Regions from separate parts of the Paenarthrobacter sp. RAF54_2 genome, predicted to be linked through region 2. Evidence: riboswitches for the same ligand, from Rfam matches in the RefSeq annotation. Region 2 holds a riboswitch; each other region holds the start of a gene.
The links. A riboswitch is a leader RNA that binds a small molecule or an ion and turns the genes downstream of it on or off. The one in region 2 is predicted to bind thiamine pyrophosphate.
Positions count from the first base shown of each region.

Region 1: another riboswitch for thiamine pyrophosphate. It lies ahead of thiC (phosphomethylpyrimidine synthase ThiC); the one in region 2 lies ahead of thiO (glycine oxidase ThiO).
Region 3: another riboswitch for thiamine pyrophosphate. It lies ahead of AB4Y87_RS20620 (bifunctional hydroxymethylpyrimidine kinase/phosphomethylpyrimidine kinase); the one in region 2 lies ahead of thiO (glycine oxidase ThiO).

Region 1 is NZ_JBFRDV010000006.1:452,444-455,715, reverse strand. It holds gene AB4Y87_RS08635 (VOC family protein) at 1-804, opposite strand, end outside; gene AB4Y87_RS08630 (amidohydrolase family protein) at 871-1,965, opposite strand; TPP riboswitch at 2,041-2,148, shown strand; gene thiC (phosphomethylpyrimidine synthase ThiC) at 2,144-3,272, shown strand, end outside.
Region 2 is NZ_JBFRDV010000006.1:108,214-111,485, reverse strand. It holds gene thiS (sulfur carrier protein ThiS) at 1-206, opposite strand, end outside; gene thiO (glycine oxidase ThiO) at 203-1,450, opposite strand; TPP riboswitch at 1,443-1,560, opposite strand; gene thiE (thiamine phosphate synthase) at 1,588-2,271, shown strand; gene AB4Y87_RS07095 (ferritin-like fold-containing protein) at 2,317-2,985, opposite strand; gene AB4Y87_RS07090 (RNB domain-containing ribonuclease) at 3,027-3,272, shown strand, end outside.
Region 3 is NZ_JBFRDV010000024.1:11,551-14,822, reverse strand. It holds gene AB4Y87_RS20625 (Rne/Rng family ribonuclease) at 1-1,576, shown strand, start outside; TPP riboswitch at 1,723-1,820, shown strand; gene AB4Y87_RS20620 (bifunctional hydroxymethylpyrimidine kinase/phosphomethylpyrimidine kinase) at 1,812-3,272, shown strand, end outside.

The DNA of each region.
Region 1 (3,272 bases), 340 kb from region 2:
GTTCGCCACGGACGCAACTTTCAGCCGGTCAGCCAGTGCGGCGACATCATCGGCAGTCGGAACTTCGATCAGGACCTCGCCCAGGCCCAGGGTATCCCTGCGGGGCCCGGCCCCGCGGCTGTTCCACACGTTCATCGCCATGTGGTGGTGGTAGCCGCCCGCAGAAACAAACAACGCCTGCCCGTGCCAGCCCGCCGTCCTCTCAAAACCGAGGGTGTCCACATAAAAATCCTGGGCAGTCTGCACGTCGCCTACCTGAAGGTGCACGTGCCCGACGCCGGCAACTGCTTCCCGCTGGCCAGTCACGGCAGCCTCATTCAAGTGCTGCTGGAGGAAACGCTGGGGCGGCAGGGCAACATTGTCCATCACCACATTCTTGCCATCCCACTGCCAGACAGCGCGAGGCTTGTCGTAATAGAGCTCAATGCCATTACCTTCGGGATCCGTGAAATAGAAGGCTTCGCTCACCAAATGGTCGGCACTGCCCACAAAAGCGCGCGGCTCATACTCTGCGGCCGTGGCGATGGTGGCCGCCAGGGAAGGCTGGTCCTGGAACAGGATGGCTGTATGGAAAAGCCCGGCTTCCCCACGGCCTGGAATCTGCAGGCRGGCAGCGGGAGCGAGGTGGACTACAGGCTTGCCCAGGCGCCCCAGGTACAGCCCGCCATCCTGCTCGGCCACGATCTCAAGGCCCAGGGCACGCTGATAGTAGTCACTCATCACCCTCATATCGCCGACCTTGAGCATGACGGTGCCCATGGTGAGTTCGGCAGGAAGGAGATCCTGGTTGGATGTCGTCGTCATGTGAAGCTCCCGATTCATAGATGGCCGCCCTTCGGCACGTTCTACCTATGTAAATTACTTGAAGCTTCAATTTATTCCTAGTTGGACCAGTTTCCCGCGCAGGACTACATGGTTCAGGCTCGCCACAGTTGCGAGGTTCTTCCTTGGATCATCCCGGCACAGCACGACGTCGGCACTTGCCCCTTCGCTGATGCCCTCGGCTCCCAGCCACTTCCGCGCGCCCCACGTGGCGGCGCCCAGGACGGCAGTGGGCGGCAGGCCGGCGTCGTGAAGTTCCTTCATTTCGTCCGCGATCCTGCCGTGCTTGATCACGCTCCCTGCATCCGTGCCCGCATAGATGCCGACGCCAGCTTCAAAAGCCTCCAACACCCGTTCACGGCGTCGCTCCCAAAGACGGGTCATGTGCTGGGCGTAGACAGGAAACTTCGGGGCAGCCTGGGCGGCGATATCCGGAAAAGTCGCGATGTTAACCAACGTGGGAACAATCGGTACGGACTGCTCCACAAGACGGGGAATGTGGCGGGGCAAAAGACCGGTGGCGTGCTCAATGCAGTCGATCCCGGCGTCGAGCATGTCATCAATGGTGTCTTCACCGAAGCAGTGGGCTGTCACCCTCGCTCCTTCGTCGTGGGCGGCCGCAATGGCATCCCTCACGACGTTCCGAGGGAAGGAAGCGGAGAGGTCACCCACACCGCGATCGATCCAATCCCCCACGAGTTTCACCCAACCGTCCCCGTCCCGGGCTTCCTTGCGGACCGTCTCCACGAGTTCGTCCGGCTCGACTTCATGGCCCAAGCCACGCAGATAACGCCGGCTCCGGGCGATGTGGCGTCCGGCACGAAGGAGCCGTGGGAGGTCGTCCCGCCGCTGAACCCAACGTGTATCGCTTGGTGAGCCGGCGTCGCGGATCAACAACGTGCCGGCTTTTAGGTCGGCCTGCGCCTGGGCAAGAGTTGTCAGCTCATCAACCGCTCCGCCGACGCCAAGCCCTATGTGGCAGTGGGCGTCAACAAAACCAGGAAGGACCCATCCGTCCAGCACGGAATCGGGTGGAGCAAGGGGGCGTTCGAACGTCAGTTTGCCATCGACGGACCACAACCCGTGCCGTTGGTCGTCTCCTGCCACAAGCACAGGACCGGTGAATTCGATGATGTTGGCCATGGCAAAAGCCTAGTGTGCCACCAACCTCCCGGACGCGTATGACTGGGACCCCGATCGAAGCTGTGGTAGCTTCGTCTACGACCACACGGGGGCCCCTGCAGGGGCTGAGATCGGACTGAAGCAGTCTGCGACCGTTGAACCTGTCCGGGTAATGCCGGCGAAGGAAGTGAGTAATCCTTTGAGCACCACCGAAACACAGCACAGCTCTGCCCAAAACCAGATCAGCCACAGCGAAAACATGGCGGAACCCGTCACACAGTCGCTGAAATCCCATTCGCTGGCTTGGCTGGAAGATCCCGTGAATGGCATCCGGGTCCCCGTCACGGAAATTGCTCTGGAGCCTTCCCCCAACGGTGAGGCGAACGAACCACTGCAGGTATACCGAACTGCCGGACCGGGCAGCGATCCCGTGGTGGGCCTGGAGCCATTCCGCACCCGATGGATCGAAGCCCGGGAAGACACCGAGGCATACTCCGGGCGGGAGAGGAACCTGCTCGACGACGGCAAATCAGCGGTACGCCGCGGCGCAGCATCCCAGGAGTGGAAGGGGGCGCAACCGGTGCCCCGCCGCGCCGTCGAAGGCAAAACCGTCACCCAGATGCACTATGCCAAGCAAGGCATCGTCACGCCGGAAATGCAGTTTGTGGCGCTGCGGGAGAACTGCGACGTTGAGCTGGTTCGCAGCGAAGTGGCTGCCGGGCGCGCTATCATCCCCAACAACATCAACCACCCCGAGTCCGAGCCCATGATCATTGGCAAGGCCTTCCTGGTCAAAATCAACGCCAACATCGGAAACTCCGCCGTCACCAGTTCCATCGCCGAGGAAGTTGACAAGCTGCAATGGGCAACCCAGTGGGGTGCCGATACTGTCATGGACCTGTCCACGGGAGACGACATCCACACCACCAGGGAGTGGATCATCCGCAACTCCCCCGTTCCGATCGGCACTGTTCCCATTTACCAGGCACTGGAGAAGGTCAACGGCGAAGCCAACAAACTCACGTGGGAAATTTTCCGCGATACGGTCATCGAGCAATGCGAGCAGGGCGTTGACTACATGACAATCCACGCCGGAGTGCTCCTGCGGTACGTGCCCTTGACGGCAAACCGTGTGACAGGCATCGTCTCCCGTGGCGGCTCGATAATGGCTGGATGGTGCTTGGCGCACCACGAGGAGAACTTCCTCTACACGCATTTTGATGACCTCTGTGAAATCTTCGCCAAGTACGACGTCGCATTCTCCCTGGGCGACGGATTGCGCCCGGGCGCAACAGCCGATGCCAACGACGCCGCGCAGTTCGCTGAGC
Region 2 (3,272 bases):
AGTTCGTCTCCATCGGCGAGCGCAGTCGCGGCCCACTGGCTGCGCGGCACTACCTCGGAATTGCGCGCGACGGCGACACCCAGCTTGCCGCCGTCGGCCGCCTGTCCGCGGTGGTCCAGGATGCGGCCTGTGATGGCGCTGACGAGCGTGCTGACGGATGCGTCGTCCGCCACGGCGTGTTCGGAGCCATTGAGTTTGATGTTCATGGTGTGTCCTTGGTTGCTGGTTGGAGATGGTGATCCGGCGTTGCCGTAAATCGATCAGGGGTGAAGTTGGACCATCGGGGATCGACTGACCCGCTGATCAGCCCGCCGACGATTCTGGCGGCCACAGGCGTCAACAGGACGCCATGGCGGAAGAACCCGGTTGCGATTACGAGACCGTCGATGGTGCCCGCGCGCCCGGTAACCCGTCCCAGTAATGGTGCGTTGTCCGGAGTGCCGGGCCGTGCGCGGGCTGTCGCTTCCAGCAGTTCCAACTCCGCCACCGCAGGCACCAGGACTTGGGCGTCCCGCAGGAGTTGGTAGACGCCTCCGGCGGAGACTGCATTGGTGGACGCGGATAGTCCGTCCTCGCGCTGTGTTGCTCCAATCACCACCGTGCCATCGTCCCGCGGCACGATGTAAACGGGCACCCCGCGGACAATACCCCGGATGGTGGATGTGAGGAGGGGCTGGAGGTGGTGGGGAACGCGCAGCCTGAGGATGTCACCGTAAACGGGCCGCAGAGGAAGACTGAGACCTTCGGGGAGATTACCGATCCTTGCCGCGTCCAGCCCGCAGGCGATCACAGTTTCCGAGGCCTCGACTGTGCCAGAAGCCAGTTTGACGCCGGAGACCCGGTCCCCATCCCAGAGCAAACGGGATGCTTGGAACGGCAGTGCGAAACCGTCCTCCGCTCCGGAAACCCACGTTGCGTCACCTGGTCCGTGGGCTGCCAACCCTTCCATGAGGCATCGTGCAAGCCGCCGCGGGTCCACTTGGTGATCGGCCGGTATGTCGAAGGCACAGGAAATCTGTGGACTCAGCAAAGGCTCACGTTGGCGCGCTTCCCGCAATGACAATGGCTCCACGTGCAGCCCCGCGGCCTGCTGGACTGTGCGGAGGTCTGCGAGGGCGCGGCGGTCGGCGGCGTCGGCACCAACGGCGATTGTCGGCGTCGTGCGGTATCCGGTGGCTGATTCGCCGCCATGGACGCTCCGGATGAAAGGGGGCCAAAGTTGGGAGGATTCCAGCATGAGTTCCAGGAGGTCTTCCTCCTGGTAGTGGAGTTCGCTGACCGGAGCCAGCATCCCGGCGGCAGCAAACGTCGCACCGGCCGCGGGGGTGGGATCAATGAGGACCACCGAGCGGCCCTGGCGGCGCGCTTCGTGGGCGATGCCAAGGCCGATGATGCCGCCACCAACCACTGCAACGTCTGCCTGCAAGGGGGTTTGGCCGGATTCTGCCATGTGTTTCCTTCCCTACGCCGGTACTAGCCGGATCAGGTCAAGCGGTCGGCGCTGAAGCCCTCTCAGCCGGACGGTCATATGACGCTGTCACGGCTCCCGCAGTACGTGCCCAGTTTAGAGGAACTACTCTGGTTTCCATGACCCAGCCTGATGTCCACACCACTGCCCGCCTTTACTTGTGCACCGATGCCCGCAAACGTCAGGGCGATTTTGAAGACTTCGTCGACGCCGCGTTTGAGGGCGGCGTAGACATCATCCAGCTGCGCGACAAGACACTCGAGGCCGCAGAGGAACTGGAAGTCCTGGAGGTTCTGCACAACGTTGCCCAACGGCACGGACGGCTGTGGGCCGTCAATGACCGCGCCGATGTTGCCAGTATTTCCGGGGCTCCGGTGTTCCATATCGGGCAAAAAGACATCCCCCTGCCCGCGGCAAGGCATCTCCTCCACGACCGCACCGTGATAGGCCTTTCCACCCATACGCCGGAACAGGTTGACGCTGCTATCGCTGCCTCCCCTGGCAGGAGCGGACTGGATTATTTCTGTGTTGGTCCGGTGTGGGCAACACCCACAAAGCCCGGCCGTGAAGCAGTCGGGCTGGATCTGGTCACATATGCCGCAGAAGCCGTAAAGCGCGCGGATGCGGAGACCGTAGGTGGGGTCCTCCTCCCTTGGTTCGCGATTGGCGGCATCGACCTCACCAACATTGAACAGGTGGTGGCTGCGGGAGCGAGCCGGATCGTCGTGGTGCGGGCCATTACTGAGGCGGAGGATCCGACGGCGGCGGCAAAGACTCTGCTGGAAGCGCTCGACGCCGGATAATCACCGCCGGCGCCCTGGCGGCAGCCGAGGATATGCGAAAGTCTCTTAAGCCGTGAGCCCGAGCCCGGACATCCGTCGACCATGCCGCTCGGCAAGTTCAGCGGTAAGGACCTTGACTGCAGTGCGGGCATCCCCGCCGCCCTTGAGCAGCGGTCCCAAGTGAGGATGTTCCATGCCCACGCGTTGGGCCTGGGTCAGCGCTTCACCGACGAGGCGGCGGCCCCACAAAGCCAGTCGCGATGCCAGGCGAGGATCATCAGCCAGGGCCCTGCGCAGGAGGACGCGTAATACTTCCGTGGCTTGGTCGGCGGAGGCCACCTTCTGGACAAAGAGTTGCGTTCCGCCGTCGAGGTACGAAGCGACCATGCGGTAAAAGTCCGATGACACGGTGTCGATCACATAGGCCTTCATGACTGATTCAAACCAGTCCGCCGGCTTTGTTCGCTCATGGAAGTGGTCAAACGAGCGCTGGAACGGAAGCATGGCCTCTTCGGCATCGAGTCCCATCTCCGAGAGCCGGCTGCTGATCAAGGCAAAGTTTCCGTAAGCCCCAACGGCAATCTTTGCCAACACTGCCCTGTCGTGCAGGGTGGGAGCGTACCGGGAGTCGAAAGACAGCCGGCCAAACGCCGAGAGCTCGCCGTACGCCATGGCTCCCAGCAGCTCCGAAGAGAGGCGCTGGACGCGAGCATTATCGTCCAAGGAAGGGCTCATGGTCCAAGACTATCCAGCGATTTCGGGCTAACCTGATTTTCGTGTCACATCATCGGATTTCGCCCAACGTCGACGACTCGTCGGACCAGCTCGCAGAGGCATTTGCAGCCCTTCGGACCGAACTGGAGCTCCCAGGCGAGTATCCGGCCGAAGCCGTGGCGGAAGCCCGGAAAGCAGTAGAAAACCACACACTGCCAGAGCGTGACCTCAGGGACATTCCGTTCGTGACCATCGATCCAGCCACGTCCACCGATCTGGACCAGGCCGTATTCATTGAACGGGCCGGC
Region 3 (3,272 bases), on a different contig from region 2:
AGGCATTGAAGGGCAGGCGTCCTCCACGAAGGTGCTGGCTCCGGAACTGCTTTACGGCGAACCGGACCTCACCATCAAGGTTGTCCGGGATGTCTTCAACGAAGACTTCTCCAAGTTGATCGTTTCCGGGGACGACGCCTGGGACACCATCGAGGCTTACGTTACGTACGTGGCTCCCGATCTGGTGGGCCGCCTTGAGAAGTGGACCAAGGACCAGGACATTTTTGCTGCCTGGCGGATCGACGAACAGATCCACAAGGCGCTGGAACGCAAGGTTTTCCTGCCGTCTGGTGGTTCCCTTGTCATCGACCGCACCGAAGCCATGACTGTGGTGGACGTCAACACAGGTAAGTTCACCGGCAGCGGCGGAAACCTGGAAGAAACCGTCACCAAGAACAACCTTGAAGCAGCCGAGGAAGTTGTTCGCCAGCTACGCCTGCGCGATATCGGTGGCATCATCGTCATCGACTTCATTGACATGGTCCTCGAATCGAACCGTGACCTGGTGCTCCGCCGAATGGTGGAATGCCTGGGTCGTGACCGCACCAAACACCAAGTGGCCGAAGTGACATCGCTGGGCCTGGTGCAGATGACCCGCAAGCGCATGGGCACCGGCCTGCTCGAGGTATTCGGTGAGCAGTGCGAGCACTGTGCCGGACGGGGTGTCGTCACCCATGATGAGCCGGTGGAGCACCGACGCGCCAACGTCGTTGCTGCCGAGCATCACCGCCCGCACGTCGAACCCCAACAGCCTGCTGCACGCACTGATCGTAAGCGCCGCCGTGGCAAGGGTGGGGGACCGGCAATGGCCGAAGTGCCTCCTGCAGTCCACAGCACGCCGGCCGCCCCTGCAGCTCCTGCGACCACGGAGTCCGTGGACCCGGTCCGCCAGGCGAAGGCTGAGGCGACCAGGGCAGCTCTTGCCACGATAGCCGCTGCAGCACATGCCGCCCACCTGCACGATGACGAGGTTCACCGCGCGGAGGAGCAGGCCCGTGCAGCAGGTCAGCAGGGTCACACCGATGGATCTGCCCTTGAGGCTGCAAGCGGCGAGGCTGGCGTTCCGGCTGCACCTGATACCGCCAGTCATGAGGCTGCGGTTCGGGAAGCGCGCGCCACTCCTGTTCTGCGTTTCGGTGGCGAAGAAGTGGCTCTTCCGTTTGTGGAACACCATGAGGAACCAACTGCTGGCAAGCCGGCCATGAGCCTGGACCTGCTGGCCGAGGCGTTCTCGCACCTTGGTGCCGCACCTGCTGCGGAGGAAGAGGCCACGGCTTCGGTTTCCGAACCTGCCGCTGCTTCCGCCGTTTCCCCTGCCAGTGCTTCTGCCGGCACTACCGATGAGCACGATCATTCGTTGCGTTCCCGTGGTCGTCGTGGCCGGAGGAACCGCAGTGCCAGCAGGGCGCAGGGTGCCGCAAACGAAACCAGTGTGGAACACCACGAGGTAACTGCTGCTGCCGCAGGCGGATCTGCCCATGAGGCCAAGGCGCCGGCAGCGGAAGAGCCCGCCAAAAAGAAGGTAGCGGACGAACCCATCATCCTTGGGGTGGGAGTTCCCGCTTCCGAGCTGTAGGCAGGGCAACCTGCCACTATGCAACCAAAGAGTCCCGCAGCATCCGTTTACGGCGGATACTGCGGGACTCTTTTGTTTGCCGCCAGTCACATCGATTCCCCGAAGCTGTCCGGTTCCCGGGGCGAGGGGCTTCCGGGCTACGCTAGGAAACTGACACGGGGTGCCGGGCACGGGCCAGGCTGAGATCCAGACCCGTTGAACCTGTCCGGTTAGCACCGGCGAAGGGATGTCCACCATGGCTTCATCGTCGAATTCCGCTGTCTACCCTGTCTACGCCGCGGGTATGGGAGCAGTCCCGGCCCGGCCACATCCGAGGGTGCTCAGCATTGCCGGCTCGGATCCTTCTGGCGGCGCCGGAATCCAGGCAGACTTGAAGAGCATCGCAGCGCACGGGGGCTATGGCATGGCTGCCATCACGGCTTTGACGGCCCAGAACACGTTGGGTGTCAGTGCAATCCATGTTCCGCCCGTCGAGTTCCTGCGTCAGCAACTGGACGCGATCAGCAGCGATATTGAGATTGATGCGGTCAAGATCGGGATGTTGGGTGATGCGGCCGTCATCGACGAAGTCCGCAGTTGGCTCGAAGAGGTGCGTCCCGCCGTCGTGGTCCTTGACCCGGTGATGGTGGCCACCAGCGGCGACCGCCTTCTGCGGGAGACCGCTGAAACTGCGTTACGCAGCCTCCTGCCGTTGGCGGATCTCGTCACCCCAAACCTTCCCGAGCTGGCGATGTTGCTGGGGGAGCCCGAAGCCCCCGACTGGGCTACGGCGCTTGACCAGGGTAAACGCCTGGCTGCTGAGTGTGGAACGACGGTTTTGGTAAAAGGCGGCCACTTGGCAGGAAACGACTGCCCGGATGCACTGGTCAATACGAGCGGTTTGCTGCGACAGGACGTCATCGAGGTGCCTGGGCCCCGCGTTGATACCAGGAACAGCCACGGAACAGGGTGCTCGCTCTCCTCGGCGTTGGCCACAGTCCAGGCCCGCAGGGGCGATTGGGAGGTATCACTCCGCGAGGTCAAGCCGTGGCTGCTGCAGGCCCTCGCGGCGGCCGACGGGCTCGAGGTAGGCAAGGGCAGCGGGCCTGTCCACCACTTCCACCACATGGAGCCAGCGCTGAATCCTGCCGGGAAATCCGGCGACTTTGCCGCCCGGCTGTGGGCCGAAGCTGCACCGGAATTGGACGCAATTTACGGCCTCGCCTTCATTCAGGGCTTGCAGTCCGGGCGCCTCCCGGAGCCCCAGTTCAACTATTACCTCGCCCAGGACGCCATCTACCTGAACGGCTACTCCCGGGTTTTGGCGCGGGCAGGTGCACTTGCCCCCACTGAAGAAGAGCAGCTCTTCTGGGCAAAGTCATCGCAACTTTGCCTTGAAGTGGAGTCCGAGCTCCATCGGAACTGGCTGAGCACGCGCTCGGCCTCAACACAGACCGGACCCGTGACAAGGTCGTACGTGGACCACCTGCTGGCCACATCAGCCTCGGGCAGTTACGCCGTGTTGCTGGCGGCAATCCTGCCCTGCTATTGGCTGTATGCGGAGGTAGGACAGCAACTCCACGCCGCCTATGTGGACGCCGGCGCCCCCAGCGAGCACCCGTACGCCGCCTGGCTGACGACGTACGCGGACGAGGAGTTTGCTGCCGCAACCCGGAAGGCGATCGACTTTACTGATGCCGCGGCAATTAGCGCCTCC